One region of the Kitasatospora sp. NPDC090091 genome, then DNA from elsewhere that is predicted to be linked to it. Evidence: riboswitches for the same ligand, from Rfam matches in the RefSeq annotation. Region 1 holds a riboswitch; each other region holds the start of a gene.

Region 1 (6,718 bases):
TCTTCTTGAGGATGCGCATCGCGGCATACAGGCCGACGTAACCACCGCCGACAATGAGGATGCGAGGACGCTCCGTGGTGCTCATATCCGAAAGTATCCAGCACGCCCCGGAGCACTCTTCGTGAGCCCGCTCACAAGGTGCTGGACACCCCGTGCTACACTGCGCGCCCCCGTTTTCGGCCCCAGGGGCCGGCTCACGGCCGGTTCGACCCCCCTGTGAGCGCCCACGCGCCAACGGGCCCGCTGAGCAGCAACGATCCAGATGGGGCCTGGGTTCCCGCGCATCATTTCGAATATCAAACCTTCGGCGGGGCACAGCCTGCGATCCAGCGGGCAGCGGACGGGGCAGGCCTTCAGTCCCACATTTCGGACGTTGCGGACGCGGGACCACGACGAATGACGGGATCGCCATGTGAAGAAATTCACGAACTTTGTCGCGCGACCCCGCGCGCGCCCCGGCCCCGGAGCCCCCGAGAGGGGTCCGGGGCCGGTCGGGTAAGGCCTGCAGGCGGCCGACGGGCCGTACCCGCGAGGGGTCCGGAGGGGGTCCGGAGGGGGTCCGGAGGGGGTCCGGAGGGGGTCCGGAGGGGGTCCGGAGGGAGCCTGGCCGAGGCCGGGGAGGGCTCAGGAGGCGATGCTCCAGGCGATGCCGTCCAGGATGTCGTGCTCGCTGACGACCACCTCGGCGGCGCCCGTCCGCTCCATGATCTCCAGCAGCTCCAGCGCGCCGGCCGCGATCACGTCCACCCGGCCGGGGTGCATCGAGGGGATGGCCGCCCGCTGCTCGTGGGTGGCGGCCAGCAGCTCGTCGGCGACCCGGGCCACCTCCTCGCGACTGATCCGGGAGTGGTGGATCGCCGCCGAGTCGTAGGCGGGCAGGTCCTGGACGATCGCGGAGACCGTGGTGACCGTCCCCGCCAGGCCGACCAGGGTCGCTGCGCCGGTCAGCGGGACGACCTCCTCGGCCTTGTCCAGCTCGGCCCGGACGTGCGCCCGCGCCTCGGCGATCTGCTCCGCCGAGGGCAGCTCGGCGCCGCCGAAGTGCCGCTCGGTGAGCCGGACGCAGCCGATGTCCACCGAGCGGGCCGCCCGGACGTCCTCCGCGCCCAGCACGAACTCGGTGGAGCCGCCGCCGAGGTCGAAGACCAGGTACGGCGCCGGGAACTGACCGCCGGTGAGCTCCTTGGTGGCGCCGACGAAGGAGAGGTGGGCCTCCTCCTCGCCGCTGACCACCTCGGGCGAGACACCCAGGACGTCCCGCACGCCCTTCACGTACTCGTCGCTGTTCTCGGCGTCGCGGGAGGCGCTGGTGGCCACGAAGCGCAGCCGCTCCGGGCCGACGCCGAAGCCGCGGATGATCTCCGCGTACTCGCGGCAGGCCGCGAAGGTGCGGGCCAGCGCGTCGGGGTGGAGCCGGCCGGTGCGGTCGACGCCCTGGCCCAGCCGGTTGATGATCATCCGGCGGTCGAGGTCGGTGATCGCCCCGGTCTCCGGGTCGAGGTCCGCGACCAGCAGCCGGATCGAGTTGGTGCCGCAGTCGATCGCGGCCACCCTGGTCACCGTCATGCGCCGTCCTCCCCGGTCTCCCCGGCCTCCTGCGCGGCACGCTTGGCGGCGCGCTCGGCGGTCTTCCGCTCCTTGGCGGCGATCACCGCCGCGTGGTCCTCGTCCTTCGCGCGGTTGCGCAGGACCCGCTCGCCGGCGGCCTCGACCTCGGCCGCGGAGACGCACGGGCCCTTGGCCCACCAGTCCTCCAGCATGCCGAGCGCCTCGTCGCCGAGCGGGTTGACGCCCTCGCCGGCCGCCAGCGAGTGGCCGACCAGCACGTGCAGGCACTTCACCCGGTCCGGCATGCCGCCGGCGCTCGGGAAGCCCTCCAGCACCTCGATCGCGTCACGGCGGGCGATGTAGTCCTCGTGCGCCTTCTGGTAGGCCGCGGCCAGCTCCGGGTCCTCGGCGAGCCGGGCGGTCTGCTCCTTCATCACGCCGTCCGCCTCCAGGGTGCCGATCAGCGAGGCGGCCTTGGGGCAGGTCAGGTAGTAGAGGGTCGGGAACGGCGTGCCGTCCGCGAGCCGGGGGGCCGTCTCCACGACGTCCGGGTTGCCGCAGGGGCAGCGGTGTGCCACGCCGCGCAGACCGCGCGGGACCCGGCCGAGCTGGGCGGCGATGGCCGCGATGTCGGCGTCGGAGGCGGAGGGGTGGTTCTCAGTGGTCATGGGGGGAGCTGGCTCCAGCGGGGGCAGTGGCGGGTGGAGAGGGCGGGGCGGTGTCGGCGGCGTCCACGGAGTCCCAGACGCTCGCGTACCAGGGCTTGGCGGCCTTCGCCGGGGCGGCGGCCGCACCGTCGGACGGCGCGGGCGCAGCCGCGGGGGACTTGGCGGCGCTCTGGCCGGCCGGGTCCACCGCAATGTACGGGGTCTCGCCCGGCATCGCGTAGTGCAGCCGGGCGCGGGCCTGCGCCCTGACGTACTCCGGGTCCTGCCAGCGCGTCTTCTCCCGGCGCAGCTGCTCGACCTGCTGCCGGGCGTGCTCGGCCTTCGCCCGCTGGGCGGAGATCTCGGAGCGCTGGGAGATGAACTGCCGGGTCGGGTAGGCGAGGATCGCGACGAGGGAGCAGAGCACCAGGACGAGGACGGTCGCCCGGCTCGTGAAGCGGGGCCGGGCCGCCAAGCCCGGGATCCTCCAGCCTGCCATCTCCGGTGTCCCCTCCTGGTCGCGACGGTGGCGCCGCCCGGTCGCGACGGTGCCCCGCCGTCCACCCTACGGGGTGAACAGGCGGGGCACCGGCGGGAGCAGTGTGTGTCAGCGCTCGTACTTACCGGGCTTACTGGTCCGCGGAGCGGAACCGCGGGAAGGCGCCGCGGCCGGCGTACTCGGCGGCGTCGTCGAGGATCTCCTCGATGCGCAGCAGCTGGTTGTACTTGGCGACGCGCTCGGAGCGGGCCGGGGCACCGGTCTTGATCTGGCCGCAGTTGGTGGCGACGGCCAGGTCGGCGATGGTGACGTCCTCGGTCTCGCCGGAGCGGTGCGACATCATGCAGCGGTAGCCGTTGCGCTGGGCCAGCTCGACGGCGTCCAGGGTCTCGGTGAGCGAGCCGATCTGGTTCACCTTCACCAGCAGCGCGTTGGCGGTGCCGGTCTCGATGCCCTTGGCCAGGCGCTGCGGGTTGGTGACGAACAGGTCGTCGCCGACCAGCTGGACCTTGTCGCCCAGCTTGACGGTCATGGCCTTCCAGCCGTCCCAGTCCGACTCGTCCAGCGGGTCCTCGATGGAGACCAGCGGGTACGCGGCGACCAGCTCGGCGTAGTACTCGATCAGCTCGGCGGCCGAGAGGGACTTGCCCTCGAACTGGTAGGCGCCGTCCTTGAAGAACTCGGAGGCGGCGACGTCCAGGGCCAGCGCGATGTCGCGGCCGGGCACGTAACCGGCCTTCTGGATGGCCTCGGTGATGAGGTCCAGCGCCTCGCGGTTGCTGTCCAGGTTCGGGGCGAAGCCGCCCTCGTCGCCGAGGCCGGTGGAGAGGCCGCGCTCCTTCAGGACGCCCTTGAGGGTGTGGTAGACCTCGACGCCCCAGCGGACGGCCTCGGAGAAGGACTCCGCGCCGATCGGCGCGATCATGAACTCCTGGATGTCGACGTTGGAGTCCGCGTGCGAGCCGCCGTTGAGGATGTTCATCATCGGGACGGGCAGGACGTGCGCGTTCGGGCCGCCCAGGTAGCGGAACAGCGGCAGGTCGCTGGCCTCGGAGGCGGCGTGCGCCACGGCCAGGGAGACGCCGAGGATGGCGTTGGCGCCGAGCGAGGACTTGTCCGGGGTGGCGTCCAGGTCGAGCATGGCCTGGTCGATCAGGCGCTGCTCGGTGGCGTCGTAGCCGACCAGCTCCGGGCCGATCTGCTCGATGACGGCCAGGACGGCCTTCTCCACGCCCTTGCCGAAGTAGCGGTTCTTGTCGCCGTCACGAAGCTCCAGCGCCTCGAAGGCGCCGGTGGAGGCACCCGACGGGACAGCGGCACGGCCGGTGCTGCCGTCGTCGAGGCCGACCTCGACCTCGACCGTGGGGTTGCCACGCGAGTCGAGGATCTCACGGGCTACGACGACATCGATGGACGGCACGAGGCATCTCCTAGCGGAAGCAGGTCCGGCTGACGGTGGGTGCTGTCGGCCGGACGATTGCGGAGTCGTTACGACCAGAGCCTAACCGCACGGGCTCTCGGGGCCACGTCGGCCATGGGTCCGTCTCAGCGTGTGGCCGCACTACCCACCGGTAGTTCACCTGGTTGCCCCGTGAAAGCGGTCCGGATGCGGACGAAGGGGGACGTATCCGGCCCCCTTCGTCCGCGCCGGGCGGTGGCCCGGGTTCAGCGGACGGCGGTTCAGCCGAGGTTGAGCACCTGGCCGGGGATGATCAGGTCCGGGTCGCCGCCGACGGTGCCGCGGTTGCCGTCGTACAGCGACTGCCAGCCGCCGGACACGCCCTGGGCGGCGGCGATGCCGCCCAGCGTGTCGCCGGCCTGGACGGTGTAGCCGTGGCCGGTGCGCTGCTGCTGGGCGGCCGGGTCGGCGTGGACGGGGGTCGGAGCGTCGCCCTGGCCGATGTACCCGACGCCCTGGCCGGCGGACTGGACGGCGGCCTGGGGGGCGTAGTCAGCGGTGTGCTGCTGGTACACGCTCTGGTGGCTGGTCCAGTACCAGGCGCCGTCGTTCTGGTACCAGTACACCTTCGCGTCGGCGTCCCAGCCGCCCTGGCCGGAGAAGCCCGGGGCCTTGGCGTCGTGCTGCGCGGGCTGCTGGGCGGCCGGCTTCGGGGCCTGCTGCTGCACCGGCTTCTGAGCGGGCTGCGCGGGCTTCTGAGCCGGCTTCGACTGGGCGGGCTTCGGCGCGGCGGGCTGCTGCGCCGCGGGCTTGGCGTCCACGGCGGTGTCGACCTCGGCCGCGGCGCCGCCCTTGCTCAGGCCCGCCCGCTTGGAGCAGACCGGCCAGGCGCCCGGGCCCTGCGAGGCGAGGACCTTCTCGGCCACCGAGATCTGCTGCCCCTTGCTGGCCTGGTTGGCCTGCGGCGCGTACGCGGTGCCGCCGTACGCCTTCCAGGTGCTGGAGGTGAACTGCAGACCGCCGTAGAAGCCGTTGCCGGTGTTGATGCTCCAGTTGCCGCCGCTCTCGCACTGGGCGACCGCGTCCCAGGTGGAGACGGGGGCCGCCGAGGCGCCGGTGGCGGTGAGGAGCGGCATCGCGAGTCCGACGCCGGCCACACCGGCGACGGCGATGGCCTTCTCGGCCTGGGTGCGGCGGCGGTGGCGGCCAGTTCCAACGAACAGCATGAAGACGTCCCTCTCCGCACGCCTGCGAGGTGAGCTGTCGGGTTCGGACCGGGAGGTGGCCCGGCCGCGTGTCGCGAGGCGTTCTGCCCGCGACTGCGGCTTCACCCCAAGCCGTGGAGGACGGCAACAAACCTGGGTCCCCCGCCCCTGCCCAGGGTTCTGGTCGGTTTCCCGTGGCGCGGCGGGCAGGATTCGGCGTTCCGCGCACGAGGTCCGCAGCTGCGAACTGCAGGGAGAGTAGACAGATCCTCACACCAATCACAAGCTCATATCGCCGATATCACACAGAAATTACGGCACACGGTCGATCGCCTACCAACGGAGGCGGTATGTCCGGATTGATGGCGGTTCAACCCCCCTGAATGGGCGGCTCGGCGACGCCGTGTCAGCGTGTCGAGCCGCCGGCCGGAGGACGCGCCGGCCGCTGCAATCGGTTCCGGCCCGTGATCAGACGGGGTTCTTCTCCGCGTTCTCCGGAGTGAATTCGACAGGAAGTTCACGAAGTCCACGCATGATCAGACCACCTCGCCACCGCAGATTCTCCGGGCTTTCGGCGAGCTGCAGATCGGGCAGCCGGGTGAGCAGCGTGGCCAGCGCGGCGCGGCCCTCCAGGCGGGCCAGCGGGGCACCGATGCAGTAGTGGATGCCGTGCCCGAAGCCGAGGTGCGGGTTGTCCGTCCGTGCGAGATCGAGGGTGTTCTCGTCGGCGAACCGCGCCGGGTCCCGGTCCGCCGCCGCGAGCACCACCAGCACCGGGTCGCCCACCGGGATCTCCACCCCGCCGATGGTCAGCGGGCTGGTCGCGAACCGCCAGGTGGCCAGCTCCACCGGCCCGTCGTAGCGGAGCAGCTCCTCGATCCCGGTCTCCAGCAGGCCGGTCTCGCCCCGGGCGATCGAGTCCTGCAGCAGCTCCCGCTGCCCGGGGTTGCGCAGCAGCGCGTAGGTGCCGTTGCCGATCAGGTTGACGGTCGTCTCGAACCCGGCGAACAGCAGGATGAAGGCCATCGCCGCGGCCTCGTTCTCGGTCAGGTGCTCGCCGTGGTCGCTGGCCCGGATCAGCCCGGAGATCAGGTCGTCGCCGAGGTCGGCCCGCTTGCGGTGGATCAGCTCGGCCAGGTACGACCGCATCCGCTTCACCGCCCGCCCCACGCCGCCGCGCCGGCCGCCGCCGTGGCGGATCATCATGCCCGCCCAGTCGCGGAAGTCGTCCTGGTCCTCGGCGGGCACGCCGAGCAGGTCGCAGATCGCGTAGATGGGGAGCGGGAAGGCGAACTCGTGGATCAGGTCGGCGCTGCCGCGGGCCGCGAAGCCGTCGATCAGCCGGTCGGTGAGCTGCTGCACCCGGGGCTCGAAGGCGGCCACCCGGCGCGGGGTGAACGCCTTGGAGACCAGCCGGCGC
Region 2 (6,718 bases), on a different contig from region 1:
ACCATCTTGCGGTCGGTGGGGCCGGTGATCTCGACCCGGCGGTCCTGGAGCGCGCGCGGGGCCTCGGCCACCGTCCAGTCGCCCTCGCGCACGGCGGCCGTCTCGGGGAGGAAGTCCAGGGTGCCGGCCTGTGCGATCTCGGCGCGGCGGGTCTTGCGGCGGGCCAGGAGCTCCTGTCGGCGGTCCTCGAAGGCGCGGTGGAGGCCGACGACGAAGGCGACCGCCTCCGGAGTGAGCACCTCCTCCGCCCGATGGACGCGCGGACCGGCGACAGTGACGACCGGAGCGGCGGGGGAGGCGCCGGCGGGTCCCTGATCTGTAGCCATGAGCAGGACACTCCTAAGACGGTTGAGCATGGCGAAGGGAGTTCCGGTGGGAACTTCCTTGATCTGAACCGATCTGAACCCCACCTACCGGAGGGTTCGATTCTGTAAGGTGGAGACTAGTTTCCGCGATACAGAATTTCAACGGTTTGTTGAGGTGATCGCAGGGACTCTACTCCTCCCCCGACAGCGAAGGGAACGCCGGTGGTCGCGACCCCCGACACAGCATCGACGACGGGCACGGACCGCGCGAGCGGCGGTGTGCAGTCCGTCGAGCGCGCCTTCCAGCTGCTGGAGGCGCTGGCCGACTCCGGCGGCGTGGCGACGCTCAGCGAGCTCTCCACCTCCTCCGGCCTGCCCATGCCCACCATCCATCGACTGGTTCGTACCCTCGTCCAGCAGGGCTATGTCCGCCAGGACACCGCGCGCCGCTACACCCTGGGGCCGCGGCTGATCCGGCTGGGCGAGACGGCCGGCCGGCTGCTCGGCAGCTGGGCCCGCCCGTACCTGGCCGAGCTGATGGAGGCCACCGGGGAGACCGCCAACCTGGCCGTGCTGGAGGGCGGCGAGGTGGTCTACGTCGGGCAGGTGCAGTCGCGGCGCTCGATGCGGATGTTCACCGAGGTCGGCCGCCGGGTGCAGCCGCACTGCACCGGTGTCGGCAAGGCCCTGCTGGCCCAGCTGCCGGAGGAGGAGGCGCGCGCGGTCCTCGGCCCCAACCCGCTGCCCGCCCACACCGAGTTCACCGTGACGGACCCGCAGGCCCTGCTGGACCAGTTGGCGGAGGCCCGCGAGCGCGGCTACGTGGTGGACGACCAGGAGCAGGAGATCGGGGTGCGCTGCATCGCGCTCGCGGTACCGGGCGCGCCGACGCCGACGGCCCTCTCGGTCTCCGGCCCGGAGGCCCGGATCCGGGCACTGGAGGAACAGGTCGGCGCCTCGTCGCTGGTGCCGGTGATGCATCAGATCGCGATCCGGCTGGGGCAGGTCCTGGCACCCTGACGTGGCGTCATGTGGTGTGTGAACGCGGGGAGTCGGCACGTCCGACTTCCTGCGTACGGCTTTCCGGGAACGGCTCCCTGCACCGGCTCCCGCGCCGGCTCGTTCTCTCGGGCCCGGCTGCGGGGGCGGGTTCGCCCGTTCGAGCGGCCCGAGGGCGGGTTGCCCCGGCCGCGGCGGACCGGTCGGTCACGCTGGGGGCGGACGCAATGCCCCGCGACGGTGCGGGGCACCGGAAGCAGAGGGCAGGGTGAGCGCCGATGTCGCGCAGAGGGTCCGCACGGGTTTTCCTCGGAAGGTCGCTGACGGTGGGGTGCGCGCTCGTCGCGCTGGCCGCCGGTCCGGCACTGGCCTGCCCGACCGACGAGGGGCAGCAGGCTCCCGCGCCGGCCGCCGAGCAGGCCCCCGTACCGGTCGCGGCGGCGCCCGCGACGTCCGACTCCGACCTGGCCGTGATCCGGATCGACCCGGACGCCGCCGCACCCGGTGGCACCACCACGGTGTACGCCTTCGTCGGGAACCTCGGCCCGGACCGCACCGCCTCGCCCTTCACCCTGGTGGTCACCCTGCCCGAGGGCGTGACGCCGGAGGGCCCGTTCTACCCCGAGAACTGCTATCCGTTCCAGAACGGCCACCGGGTGCGCTGCAGCTTCCCGGCCGGCCTGCCGAGGTTCCAGAGCGCAACGGCCCGGATCCCGGTCCGGCTGGCCCCGACCGTCCCGGCGCCGAGCACGCTGACCGGGGGCTGGGTCGCGGTGCGCGGCGACGACGACAAGAACGAGGCCGACAACAAGCAGCCGTTCGAGATCGGCGTCGTCCGGACCACCTGAGCCGCGCCGCCCGGCGCAGCGACGCGCCGTGGCGCCGCGAACGCAGCGACGCCGGAGCGCCGGCCCTCGTGCGGAGAGGGCGGCGGCTCCGGCGTCGCGGCGTCACGGCCGTGGTGCGTGCTCCGGTCAGCGGTAGACGCGGAGGTAGTCCGCGGCGAAGGTGATCGGGGCCGTGCCCTGCGGCGCGGGGTGGTACTGCCCGGCGCTGAGCGACAGGTTCAGGATCGGGTAGGCCGACCAGCCGGCGCCGACGCCCTTGCCGTCCGAGAAGACCTTCACCCCGTTGATGTACCAGTCCACCGAGGTGGCGCCGTACTGGGTGCCGACGGTGACCCACTGGTCGTGCGCGATGGACTTCGCGTCGGTGACGTACTTGTAGCCCGGGTTGATGTGGTTGGTCAGCTCCAGCAGGTTCGCGTTGTCCGCGTGGTACTCGAAGCTGTCGATCTCGCCGTGGTTGCCGCTGGTGCCGTTCCACGTCCACAGCGCCGGCCAGGCGCCGGTGCCCGCGGGGAGCTTGACCCGGGTCTCGATGTAGTCGCCGGTCTTCACCTTGAAGCCCTCGGTGGAGTACTCGGTGGTGAGCAGGCCGGTGTCCCAGGCCTTCTTGCCGTTCTCCAGCGCGTGGGTGCTCGGCCGGGCGGTGAAGGTGGCGACACCGCCGGAGACGCCGACGTTGTCCTTGTTCAGCCAGTCGAGCTTGTTGTCGTCCGGGTTGTGGTCGCCGTAGTGGTACGAGCTGCTCCGGTCGGCCGTCCAGCGGGAGCCCAGGGCGAGGCTGTCGAACTCGTCGGACCAGGTCAGCTTCTTCCCGGCGACGGGCGCCGCGGTGGCCGGGCTGCTCGGGGCGGCGGTCGCGGTGGGCGCCGGCGTGGGCGTCGCGGTGGGCGTCGCGGTGGGGGCGGGGCTCGGGGTGGCGGTGGCCGCGGAGACCACCAGCTGCCGCGACGGCAGGTTGTGCCAGGCGCCGCCGAGGTCCTGCCAGAAGCCGAACTGGGTGTAGGTGCCGGCCGGCAGCGTGCGCGAACCGGTGGTGATCGACAGGCCGCTCGGGCATATCTGCACGTTGGCGACGTTGCCCGGGAAGTCGAGGTTGTGTCCGGCCGCGTCGCGCACCCCGACACCGACCGTCTTCGCCGTGAAGCAGGCCGAGGAGTGGACGGTCAGCGAGGCGGTGGTGGCCTTGCCCGCGACCATGGTGGCGGGGGTCAGCTTGTCCTGGGTGACGGTCGGCGTGGTCGCCGCGTGCGCACCGGTGACCGCCGGGAGGCCGAGCAGGCCGGCGCCGCCGACGGCGAGCGCGCCGGTGACGGCGAAGGCCGCGTTGCGGCCGCGGCGGGAGGGTCGGGCATGGCGCGGCGCACCGCGCCGGGCAGGCTTCTGCATGGCAGTGTCCTCTGCGACGCCTGCGAGGTGAGCTGTCGGGTTCGGGCTGAGGTTGCCCGGCCGCCCGTGGAGCGGCTTCACCCCTAGCCGGCCGAGCGCGGGGAGCGCACAGGCCGGCACTACCTTGGGTCCCCCGCTCCCGTCCGCTGTGGTGCTCGGTTACCGGCCGGCGGGTGGACAGGACTCGGCGTCCCGACGGCGGGGGTCCGCGAAGCGGACGTCCGAGCAGGCTAGGCAGCCCCTCCGGGACGCGACAACTCGGCGGGGTCGGTTGTCGCGCAGCTCACATCCGGGCCGCGGCCGGCCCCGCCGGAGTTGATCAAGTCGCGGGCGCCGGTGATCAGTTGCCCGGCCGCTCGGCCGGCCGCGGCCGGTTCAGCCGAGCCAGGCGTCGACCTGCGACATCGCCTCCGGGGACCAGGCCAGCTCCAGGTGGTTGAGCCCGTCCAGCAACCGGGTGCCGCCGACCGTGGCGATGCCGGTGGTGTCCAGCGCACTCCTGGTGAAGACGATGCCGTCGCTCGGCCCGCGGTTCTCGTTCAGGACACCGGGGATGTCGGCCGAGCCGCCCGCCAGCAGATAGGTGCGGACCGCCGCCGGGACGCCCGCCCGCTGCAGCGGCCCGATCAGCGAGCCGGCGTCGATCGCCGCCTGGATGCCCTGGCCGGAGGTGTAGAAGCCCTGGCCGCCGTAGTACGTCGTCCACCAGTCCTGCGCCGTCCCGTCCACCCCGTAGGCGCCGTCCCAGCGGGCGAGCAGCTGGCGCTGGCCCGGGTAGCAGTCGTGGCCGCCGGACGGCAGCACGCCGAGGCAGGGCTGCGCCGTGTACGTCCCGTAGCAGGTCATGTACAGGTGCGGCGAGGGGGCGTTGGCGGTGCCCCCGCAGGCCGGCCAGGTGGCCAGGGAGAACGCCCAGCCGTGGGCGTAGACGTAGTCCAGGCCGCCGTTCGGGCCGCCGACGGTCACCAGTCGGCGGACGTCGCCTGCGTACGCCCGCCCCCAGGCCGGGCGGACGGAGGAGACGTAGGCGCGGGCCGCCACCTCGCCCTTGCTCCAGGCGACCACGTCCACCTGGGGCACGCCCAGCCGGGCGCGGATCAGGGCGACGGCGTCCCCGACCGCCTGGGCCTGGAGCAGGTTGTCGCCGTGCTTGTGGGCGAAGCCGATCGCGAACACCCGGTGGCCGGTCGCGGCGAGGTACTGGGCCAGCCCGGTGGACGGGCAGCCGGCCGGGCCGGTGGCGCCGCAGCTGCCGCTCTCGCCGGGGTCGGCCCAGGCGCGGTCGGCGTTGTCGTTGGCGCCGTGGACGAGCAGGACGGGCGTGGTGCGGCTGCCGGTGTCCCAGCCGGCGGCGGAGTAGAGCAGGAACCGGCCGGAGAACGGCTGGCGGACCCCGCCGAAGTAGGTGAGGCGGGCGCCGTCCTGGTCGCCGCGGCCGCCGGGCGGGTACTGCTCGGCGGGGAAGCCGGGGGTGGTGTCGAGGTAGCGCTCGACCTTGGCCCAGCCGTTGGCCGGGGCGGGGAAGGTCGCCTCCAGGGCCACGCCTGCGGTCACGGCGGGAGCCCCGGCGGGGGCGGGGACAGTGGGGGCGGCCCCGGCGGGAGCGGGCGGCGCTGCCAGGAGGAACAGGGTGAGCGCGAGCAGCGCGGCGAGGGCGGCGGGTACGCGGTGCGCGGTCGGGGTCCGGTGGGCGGTCGGGGTCCGGTGGGCGGCGGGCATCCGGTGGCGGGTGGTCCGGCGGGTCCTCGCTCGGGTGGTGCGGGTGCTGGGCATCGGCGGCTCCGTGGTCGGACTGGGCCGGGCCCACGCCCCGGTGGGCCGGCGCCAGCACGGTACGGCCGGGCCGCCCGGGCGCCCATGTGCCCGGGTCACACCCGGTGCGCGGCCGGGGTGGCGCCCCGCGCCGTGGCGGGGTGTCGGCAAGTACGTCGCGGAGGTCACCTCGTCGGATAGGTTGGAGGTCCGTCCGCGGCCGCGTGCCGACCGGCCCCTGCACCGCGGTGGACCGGTCCACTCGGACCGCGTGCACAGCACCACCCAGCACAGCACAGCACCGCCCAGCACAGCACCGCAGGCACGACACCGCACGCCCGGCACGTACGCCGGGGACCGCACGACGAGAGACGAGGACCCGTCCCGCCATGACCGCCCCCCTGCCCGCCTTCGCCGGCCGTACCTACCTCTTCCAGGTCGACAACGGCGCGGCCTTCCGCAACGCCTACTCGGCCGACGGCAAGCGGCTGCGCTGGGAGGGCCTCGGCGAATCGGCCGGCCAGTGGGAGGACGTGGCCCTGCACGTCGCGGAGGTCGGCCCGGAGCTGTACTTCGTCAGCTGGACCGAGCAGAGCGGCATCACCGTCAGCCACGTGATGGACCTCGGCAAGCTGACGGTGCGCGCGTTCTGGACGTACGAGGGCGAGGGCGGCCGGGTCGGCGAGCTGCACACCGGCACGCTGGAGCAGGTGGCCTGAGCCGGTCGGTTCTTCCCGCCCTCCCCGGCCCGCCCCTCCCCGGGATCGGGGCCGGCTGCCCCCGGATCGGGCCGGCAGGCCCGGGTCAGACCGGCTGGCCCGGGACCGTCAGGCGCTCGGAGAGCCACTCCAGCGAGGACGGCAGCAGCTTGCTCCACGTCTCGAAGTTGTGGCCGCCGGTCTGCAGCATGCTGTACGAGACCTTCATCGGGCTCTGCACCGCGCCGACGAAGGCCTCGGTGTCACGCCGGTACTCGCCGTCCCCCTCCTTGGTGCCGGCCAGCAGCACGGACACCTTGGGCTGCGGCAGGTTCTTCAGCCGCCACATCAGGTCGGCCTCGCTGCGGCGCTGCTCGGCGCCGGCGCCCTTGAACAGGTCGGTGGTGGTCGGGTCGTCGGCGGCCCGGTAGTAGCCGGAGAGCGAGACGGCGGTCGGGAAGACGTCCGGGTGGCGCATGGCCAGCTTGAGCGCGCAGTAGCCCCCGGTCGAGTTGCCCATGAAGCCCCACGCCTGCGGAGCGGTGGAGACCCGGAACGTCGCCTGGATCGCGGACGGGACGTCCTTGGTGTAGTAGGTGTCGGACTGCGGGCCGCCCGGGACATCCTCACACTCGGTGTCCTGCGGCAGCGCGGGCGACGGGGTCATCAGCACCAGGACGGTCGGCTGCATCCGGCCCTCCTGCATCAACTTCAGTGCGGCGCCGGGGTA
Region 3 (6,718 bases), on a different contig from region 1:
CGCACCGGCCGGGCCCAGCACGAGGTTGCGGTAGACCGCCTCGGCCAGCGGCACCCCGGCCGCCCCGGCGGCGAGAGCCCGGGCGCGCCCGGCCAGCACCGCCGCGACCTCGGAGCGCCGGTCCGCCGCCACCGCGCCCGCCGGTGCGGCGGGGGCGGCCCAGGGCAGCGACAGCTGGGCCAGCCCGCCGGCCGCGAGCAGCAGGGCGCCGCGCCGGGACAGCGCGCAGCGGCGGGCCGCGGGGTCGGCGGGGGCTTCGGCGGGGGCGGGCGGGCGCCCGGACCGGCTCAGAGCCGGATCACCCCCGCGAGGGGCATGGCGTTGACGCTCTCGTACCGCACCTTGGCACCCGGGTAGGGGGCGTGCACGATCACCCCGCCGCCGGCGTACATGCCGACGTGGTGCATGTCCCGGTAGAAGATCACCAGGTCTCCCGGTCGCGCGTCGGAGAGGCTGACCCGCTGGCCGGCCGACGCCTGGGCCTGCGAAGTGCGCGGCAGGGTCACTCCGGCCTGCCGCCAGCTCCAGTACATCAGACCGGAGCAGTCGAACGCGCGGGGCCCGGTGGATCCGTACACGTAGGGCGAGCCGATCATCCTCACGGCGGCGGCCAGCGCTGCCGCACCGCGCTCGGAGGCCGGTGGGGCGGTCCCGAGGTCGAGCCGGTCGGTGCCGCGGGTGGCGCGCTGCTCGGCCTCGCGCGCGTCCTGGGCGGCCATCCTGGCCCGCTCCGCCTCGCCCAGGCTGTTGAGCAGCCTCTGCGCCTTGGCCAGCCGCTGCTGGATCTGCTGCTTGCTCTCGGCCAGGGCGCGGCGGGTCTGCTCCAGCTCGGCGAGCTTGGCGGAGGTCTCGGTGCGGCGCTGGTCGAGCCGCCGCTGACGGGCCACCACCTCGCGCAGCGTCTCGCTCTGCCGCTCGGCGGCCTGGTCGAGGGTGCGGGCCGTGGCCAGGTACCCCTCGGGGTCGGTGGCGAGCATCAGCTGGACGGTCTGCGCCATGCCGCCGCCGCGGTACTCGGCGCCGGCCACGGTGGCGAGGTCGCCGCGCAGCTGGTTGAGCTCGTCCTGGGCCACGGCGACCTGCTGCTGGAGGGTGCCGGTCTCGTGCTGCAGCTGCTGCTGCGCCTCCTGCGCCGCATTGACCCGCTCGGAGGCCTGCTCGGCCTCGTCGTACAGCTGCTCCACCTGGGCCTTGACGTCCTTGCGGCTGGCCGGCCCGTCCGGCCCCGGGGCGGCCTGGGCGGTGCCGCCCGTCGCCATCCCGAGCACGGTGGTGGCCGCGGCGGTCAGCACCAGCGCACGGGCGAGGGCGTGCGCCCCCGACAGCGGGGAACGGCGGTGCACGGACATGCGACAGCGGCTCCGATCCTGCGGCCCGGCCCCGCGGCCGCACCGGGGTGGGCGGCTCTCGACGGGAGTCCGGTGGCAGACGTTAGCGAGTCCGGGCAAGCGAGTCCAAACCCCTCCCAACCCGAATATTTGACCCGGAATCGGACACCAGGGCGAGCCGCCGGGAAAGCCGCAGGCCCGGCCTCCCCACCTGGGGAGACCGGGCCTGTCGGAACCGACTGCGGATCAGACGCGCACGATGGACGCCAGCGGCATGTTGGAGACCGCCTCGTAGCGCACCGAGGCACCCGGCTTGGGCGCGTGGAGCACCTGGCCGTTGCCCGCGTAGATCCCCACGTGGTGGGCGTCGCTGTAGAAGATCAGCAGGTCGCCGGGCTGGGCCTGGGAGAGGTCCGAGCCGATCCGGGTGCCGGCGTGGGCCTGCTCCTGCGAGGTGCGCGGCAGCGACACGCCGGCCTGGTTGAACGCCCAGACCATCAGACCCGAGCAGTCGAAGGAGTTCGGGCCCGCGGCGCCGTAGACGTACGGGCTGCCGACCTTGCCGGCGGCGATGGAGAGCGCGGCGGCACCGCGCGAGCTGCCCGCGGCGACCGGCTTGGGGGCCGGAGCGGGGTCCGCGGTCGCAGATCCGGAGCCGGAGCCGGAGCCGGACCCGGAGAGGTCGGTGCGGCTGGTGTCGCGGGAGGCGCGGTCGGCGTCCGCCTTCGCCTTGGCCGCGGCCTTCGCAGCGGCGTCGGCCTTGGCCTGCGCCTCGGCGGCGGCCTTCTCCTCGGCCTCGCGGATCGCGCGGCGCTCCTGCTCGGTCAGCGTGTTGAGCAGGTCCTGGGCCTTCGCCAGCTTGGCCTGGACCTCCTCCTTGGAGGCCTTCAGCTGCTGGGTGGTGGTCTCCAGCTCGCCGAGCTTGGCCTGGGCCTCGTTGCGGTCCTGGTCGAGCCTGCGCTGCTGCTCCTGGAGCTCCTTCAGCGCGCCGGACTGGGTGCTGCTCGCCTGGGTCAGCGCCCCGGCCTGGTTGAGGAAGTTGTCGGGGCTGGACGAGAGCATCAGCTGGACGGTCGACGATATGCCGCCGGTCCGGTACTGCTCGCCGGCGATCTCGGCGAGGCCGCCCTGGGCCTCGGTGACCGCGGCCTGCTGACGGGCCACCTTGTCCTGCAGCTCGCCGACCTGCTTCTGCAGCTCCTGCTGCTTGGCCTGGGCGCCGTTGTACTTCTCGGTCGCGACCTCGGCCTGCTCGTTGAGCTGGTCGACCTGCTCCTTGACCTGGTCCTTGGTCGGCGTCGGGTCGGCGTGGGCACCGGACTGCGCGGAGAGGGCGACGGCTGCGGCGGCGACACCGGTCAGGATCGAGACACGGGCGCGGCCGGCGGGCTTGGGACGACGATGGGACGCCACGAAGGCGGACTCCTTCTTCCTACGTCCGCCTACCGGGTGAGCTGACGGGTTCGGGCCGGAAGAAGGCCCTACGACGCCTCACCGGCCGTTCCACCGGCCGACCTGGCGCCGATTCACCCCGGAGGAACATGGTTCCCCGGCTCCGCTCCACAGCGCCCCCGACTACTGGGCTCCCACTCGGACGGGCCTGCGGCCCGACCCGCTGCTTCGCGAACTCGGCGGTAAACCTCCGCCGCCACCCAGGCTGGGTGATCGACTGTGCGGTGGTTCAAGGCCCGACCCTAGTAACAGAACCGTGATCCGTTCAAATCCTTGTCAGAAAAAAGCCGGAACATCATCCATGTTCATTTGTGAATATGACCGGACGTGATCGGCGCCGTACGCGGAGCTGATCGCTTGTCATCGGAACGGACAGAAACCGCGCCACCCCCGGGATCGGGGGTGGCGCGGATCACAGGTCCGTTCGGGGCCCGCGGGGGGGCCTGCCGGTCCGTCAGACGCGGCGGATGGTGTTGATCGGCATCGCGTCGGCCTTCATCACCTTCACCACGTCACCGGTGTGCGGCGCGTGCACCACCATGCCGTTGCCGATGTACATCCCGACGTGGCTGCGGTCGCTGCGGTAGATGATCAGGTCGCCGGGCTGGGCCTCGGCGAGCGAGGGCACCCGGGTGCCGACGTTGCCCTGCGCCTGCGAGGTGCGCGGCAGCGAGACGCCGGCCTTGCTGTACGCGAAGACCATCAGGCCCGAGCAGTCGAAGGTGCTGGGCCCGGTGGCGCCCCAGACGTACGGGGAGCCCTGCTTGCTCATCGCGATGGAGACGGCCGTGCCGGCGTAGCCGCTCGCCTGCGGCAGGCTGCCGAGGTCCGCGCGCTCGGAGCCGCGCGAGGCACGGTCCTCCGCCTGCTGCGCGGCGCGCAGGGCGGCCCGGTCGGCGGCGCTGAGCGAGTTCAGGAGGTCCTGGGCCTCCTTCAGCTTCTTGTTGACGTCCGTCTTGGACTGGTTGAGGTCCTTGGTGGTGCTGTCCAGCGAGGCGAGGACGGCGGCCGCCTCGGCCTTCTGCTGGTCCAGCCGGCGCTGCTGGTCCTGCAGTCCCTTGAGCGCCTCGGTCTGGCTGGAGGAGGCCTGCTGCACGCTGGAGGCCTTGTCCAGGTAGCCGGACGGGTCGGAGGAGAGCATCAGCTGGACCGACGGGTCGATGCCGCCCGTGCGGTACTGCTCGCCGGCCACCGCGGCCAGCCCGCCCTGAAGCTGGGTCATCTCGTCCTGGCCGCGAGCCACCTGGTCCTGCAGTTGGTCGGCCTGCTTGCGGAGCTGGTCGGCCCGCTCCTTGGCGCCGTTGTACTTCTCGGTGGCCTGCTCGGCCTCCTCCTGCAGCTGGTCGATCTGCGCCTTCACGTCGTCCTTCTTGGGCGACGGGGTGGGCGCGGCGTGGGCGGCGACCTGGGCGGAGAGAGCGACCGCGGTCGCAGCGGCAGCGGTGAGCACGGAGACCCGCGCGCGGCTCGGCTGCTTGGGACGGCGGTGGGAGGCCAAGGGACCGGCTCCTTCTTCCAATGGACTCACCCGATCGAGTGAGAATCCGGAAAATAGGTTTGACGCCAGACCCTAGTGAAGATCCAGGCTTTCCGCCACTCCCCCGATGGCGTGAACTCCGGCCGCCCGCCATGACTTCACGAAATCGTCACACGACCGCAAACCGGGCGCTGAGCAGGCGTCACGCGGGTCTGCCCGGCCACTGCGGAAGCCTACGGCCGGGCCAGCCGGTTCAGCAGCAGCACCGACGCGACGGGGCGCGCGCCCGCCTTCCGCACGCCCTCCGCGACCTCCCGGTCGGTGGAGACCACCACGACCGGACGGCCCTGCGGCTCGGCCCGCACCAGGCGGCGGATCAGCTCGTCGGCAGTCTCCCCGGTCCGGCTGAAGCGCACCCGGACTCCGCGCGGCGGCGCCATGATCACCGGCACGTCCAGGTCCTGCCCGTCGAACACGCAGGTGACCTCCGCCTGCGTGCGCTGCGCCAGCATCGCCAGGCCGCCCAGCAGGCGGATCCGCTGCTGCTCCAGCGGCAGCGTCGGATAGCCGGTCTTGGTCACGTTGTAGCCGTCCACCACCAGGTGCACCTGCGGGATCGCCAGCAGCTGGTCCAGCAGCGCCGGATCGTCCTCGGCCAGGGCACGCCGGGCCACGTCGTGCGGCGAGGCCGAGCCCGGCACCACCGCCTCCACCAGGTCGGCCGGGCGGATCTGGGAGACCGGCAGCGCCAGCTCCCGCTGCAGCCCCTGCGCCGACTGCAGCACGGTGTCCAGCAGCAGCCGCAGCCGCATGTCCTCGACGCTGCGCCCCTCGCGGGCCGAACGGCGGCCCTGCTCCACGGTGGTCTCCAGCTCGGAGATCCGGTGCCGCAGCCGCCGCGCCTCGCTCTCGGCCGCACTGCGCTCGGCGGCGGCCTGCGCCTTCAGCGCATCCAGTTCGGCGGAGACCCGGCGGGTCTCGGCCTGCGCCCGCCGGGTGTCGCTCTCCAGCGACCGCACCTTCCGGCGCAGCGAGTCGCCCTCCTTGCGGACGTCCTCCGACTCGGCCCGGTGCCGGTCCAGGTCGGCGCGGGCGGCGGCCCGCAGCTCGGCCAGCTCCGCCTGCAGCTTCTCCACCAGCTGGGCGGCCTCCGCCACCGCGCCCTCGGCACCGGCCCGTTCGGCCTCCTCGCCGGCCTCGGCCACCAGCCGGCTCCAGCCCGCCGACCGGACCAGGTAGGCGGCGGCGGCGACGTCCATCGGGTCGGCGGCCGCGGGAACGGTGCCCGACTCCAGCGCCCGGACGAGGTCGGGCTGGCCCAGCCGCAGCCGCTCCGCTATCCGCACCCGGAAGGCCGGCTCGGACTCCAGCGCCGCGGCCAGCGCGGTGGCCGCGTACTTGGCCCGCCGGGCCGGGGTGAACTTGGCGTACTGGCGCAGCGACTGCGGCAGCTCACCGGGGGGCAGCCCGCCGAGCGCGTCGGCGGCCAGCCCGACCACCCGGCGGCGCACGCCCTCGGGCAGCGGCCGGTCGAGCTGCTCGGCGGCGCGGCCTGCCGCCGGCTCCTCGCCGGGCTCCTCACCGGCGGCCGGGTCGGCCGGGGCCGCGGTTGCGGACGGGGCGGCCTCGGTCTCGGCCGCGTCCGGGGCCTGCGCGTCCACAGCGGGCTGCCGCCGCTGCGGCCCCGCGGGCTCGTTCGCTGCGTCCACCACGTCCTCGGCTCCGATCCTGGTCCAGCGGGTACGGCCGACCGCGGCCGTCCCTGTCGTCACGCTCCGTGCGCTCCGCCTGTCATTGTCCCGTGCGGTGGGCGGCCCTGCCGCCCACCGCCCACCGCACGGCCCGGCATCAGCCCTGCTCGGCGCCCTCGGCCGGCGCCGCGTCCTCGGCGCCGGGGCGGGCCACCAGCTCGACCTGGTCCACCGCGTTGCACCAGCGGCAGCGCACCGACTCGACGGTCTCGCTGTGCACCTCGGTCTCCTCCACCTTGGACTCGCCGGCCAGGTCGAAGTGGAGGAACTCGGTGACCCGCAGGGACCGGGTCACGTCGAAGCGGGTGAGGTTGCCGCAGAGCGTGCAGCGCCAACGGGTCTCGGGCGTCAGAGCGGGGACGGTCATCGGGGATCCTCTCGGTGGTCCCTGGGTGGGCTCAGGCGCTCCCCCCGGAGCCCCGGCATCGGCGGCGGGAGGCGGGAATGCCCGCCCCAAGCCTATTGCCTGGGGCAACCACCGCGGCCACCGGTCAGGGCGTTCCGCAGTTAGCCCACCTGCCGCACGCCCGGTGTCACCGGTGCCCCGCGGAGGGATGCTTGGCCGCATGGCGATCCCGGTCCTCGACCACACCGGTGCGCGGGGCGGTCGCCCGGCCGCGGCCGTCCCGGCCGTCAGTTACGCCCTGATCGCGCTCAACACCCTGGTCTTCCTGCTCGGCCCGGCTGCCGGCATCAACCCCCTCTACGGC

Evidence for each region. Region 1 has a riboswitch for cyclic di-AMP ahead of ACIPSC_RS17025 (transglycosylase family protein). Riboswitches for the same ligand answer to the same signal wherever they lie in the genome.
Region 2: it holds a riboswitch for cyclic di-AMP, as region 1 does, so the genes downstream of both, ACIPSC_RS14735 (family 16 glycosylhydrolase) here and ACIPSC_RS17025 (transglycosylase family protein) in region 1, are expected to answer to the same signal.
Region 3: it holds a riboswitch for cyclic di-AMP, as region 1 does, so the genes downstream of both, ACIPSC_RS00975 (NlpC/P60 family protein) here and ACIPSC_RS17025 (transglycosylase family protein) in region 1, are expected to answer to the same signal.

The regions. Positions count from the first base shown of each region.
Region 1 is NZ_JBIVDY010000008.1:341,838-348,555, reverse strand. It holds gene ACIPSC_RS17050 (NAD(P)/FAD-dependent oxidoreductase) at 1-85, opposite strand, end outside; gene ACIPSC_RS17045 (exopolyphosphatase) at 625-1,560, opposite strand; gene ACIPSC_RS17040 (DUF501 domain-containing protein) at 1,563-2,216, opposite strand; gene ACIPSC_RS17035 (septum formation initiator family protein) at 2,206-2,670, opposite strand; gene eno (phosphopyruvate hydratase) at 2,825-4,114, opposite strand; gene ACIPSC_RS17025 (transglycosylase family protein) at 4,375-5,319, opposite strand; cyclic di-AMP (ydaO/yuaA leader) riboswitch at 5,325-5,494, opposite strand; gene ACIPSC_RS17020 (cytochrome P450) at 5,767-6,718, opposite strand, start outside.
Region 2 is NZ_JBIVDY010000007.1:235,455-242,172, forward strand. It holds gene aceB (malate synthase A) at 1-326, opposite strand, end outside; gene ACIPSC_RS14725 (IclR family transcriptional regulator) at 528-1,325, shown strand; gene ACIPSC_RS14730 (hypothetical protein) at 1,631-2,152, shown strand; gene ACIPSC_RS14735 (family 16 glycosylhydrolase) at 2,279-3,538, opposite strand; cyclic di-AMP (ydaO/yuaA leader) riboswitch at 3,541-3,702, opposite strand; gene ACIPSC_RS14740 (esterase/lipase family protein) at 3,914-5,311, opposite strand; gene ACIPSC_RS14745 (MoaF-related domain-containing protein) at 5,680-6,009, shown strand; gene ACIPSC_RS14750 (alpha/beta hydrolase) at 6,095-6,718, opposite strand, start outside.
Region 3 is NZ_JBIVDY010000001.1:213,035-219,752, reverse strand. It holds gene ACIPSC_RS00985 (hypothetical protein) at 1-132, opposite strand, end outside; gene ACIPSC_RS00980 (NlpC/P60 family protein) at 288-1,349, opposite strand; gene ACIPSC_RS00975 (NlpC/P60 family protein) at 1,575-2,741, opposite strand; cyclic di-AMP (ydaO/yuaA leader) riboswitch at 2,752-2,906, opposite strand; gene ACIPSC_RS00970 (NlpC/P60 family protein) at 3,235-4,278, opposite strand; gene ACIPSC_RS00965 (NYN domain-containing protein) at 4,491-5,969, opposite strand; gene ACIPSC_RS00960 (hypothetical protein) at 6,106-6,375, opposite strand; gene ACIPSC_RS00955 (rhomboid family intramembrane serine protease) at 6,575-6,718, shown strand, end outside.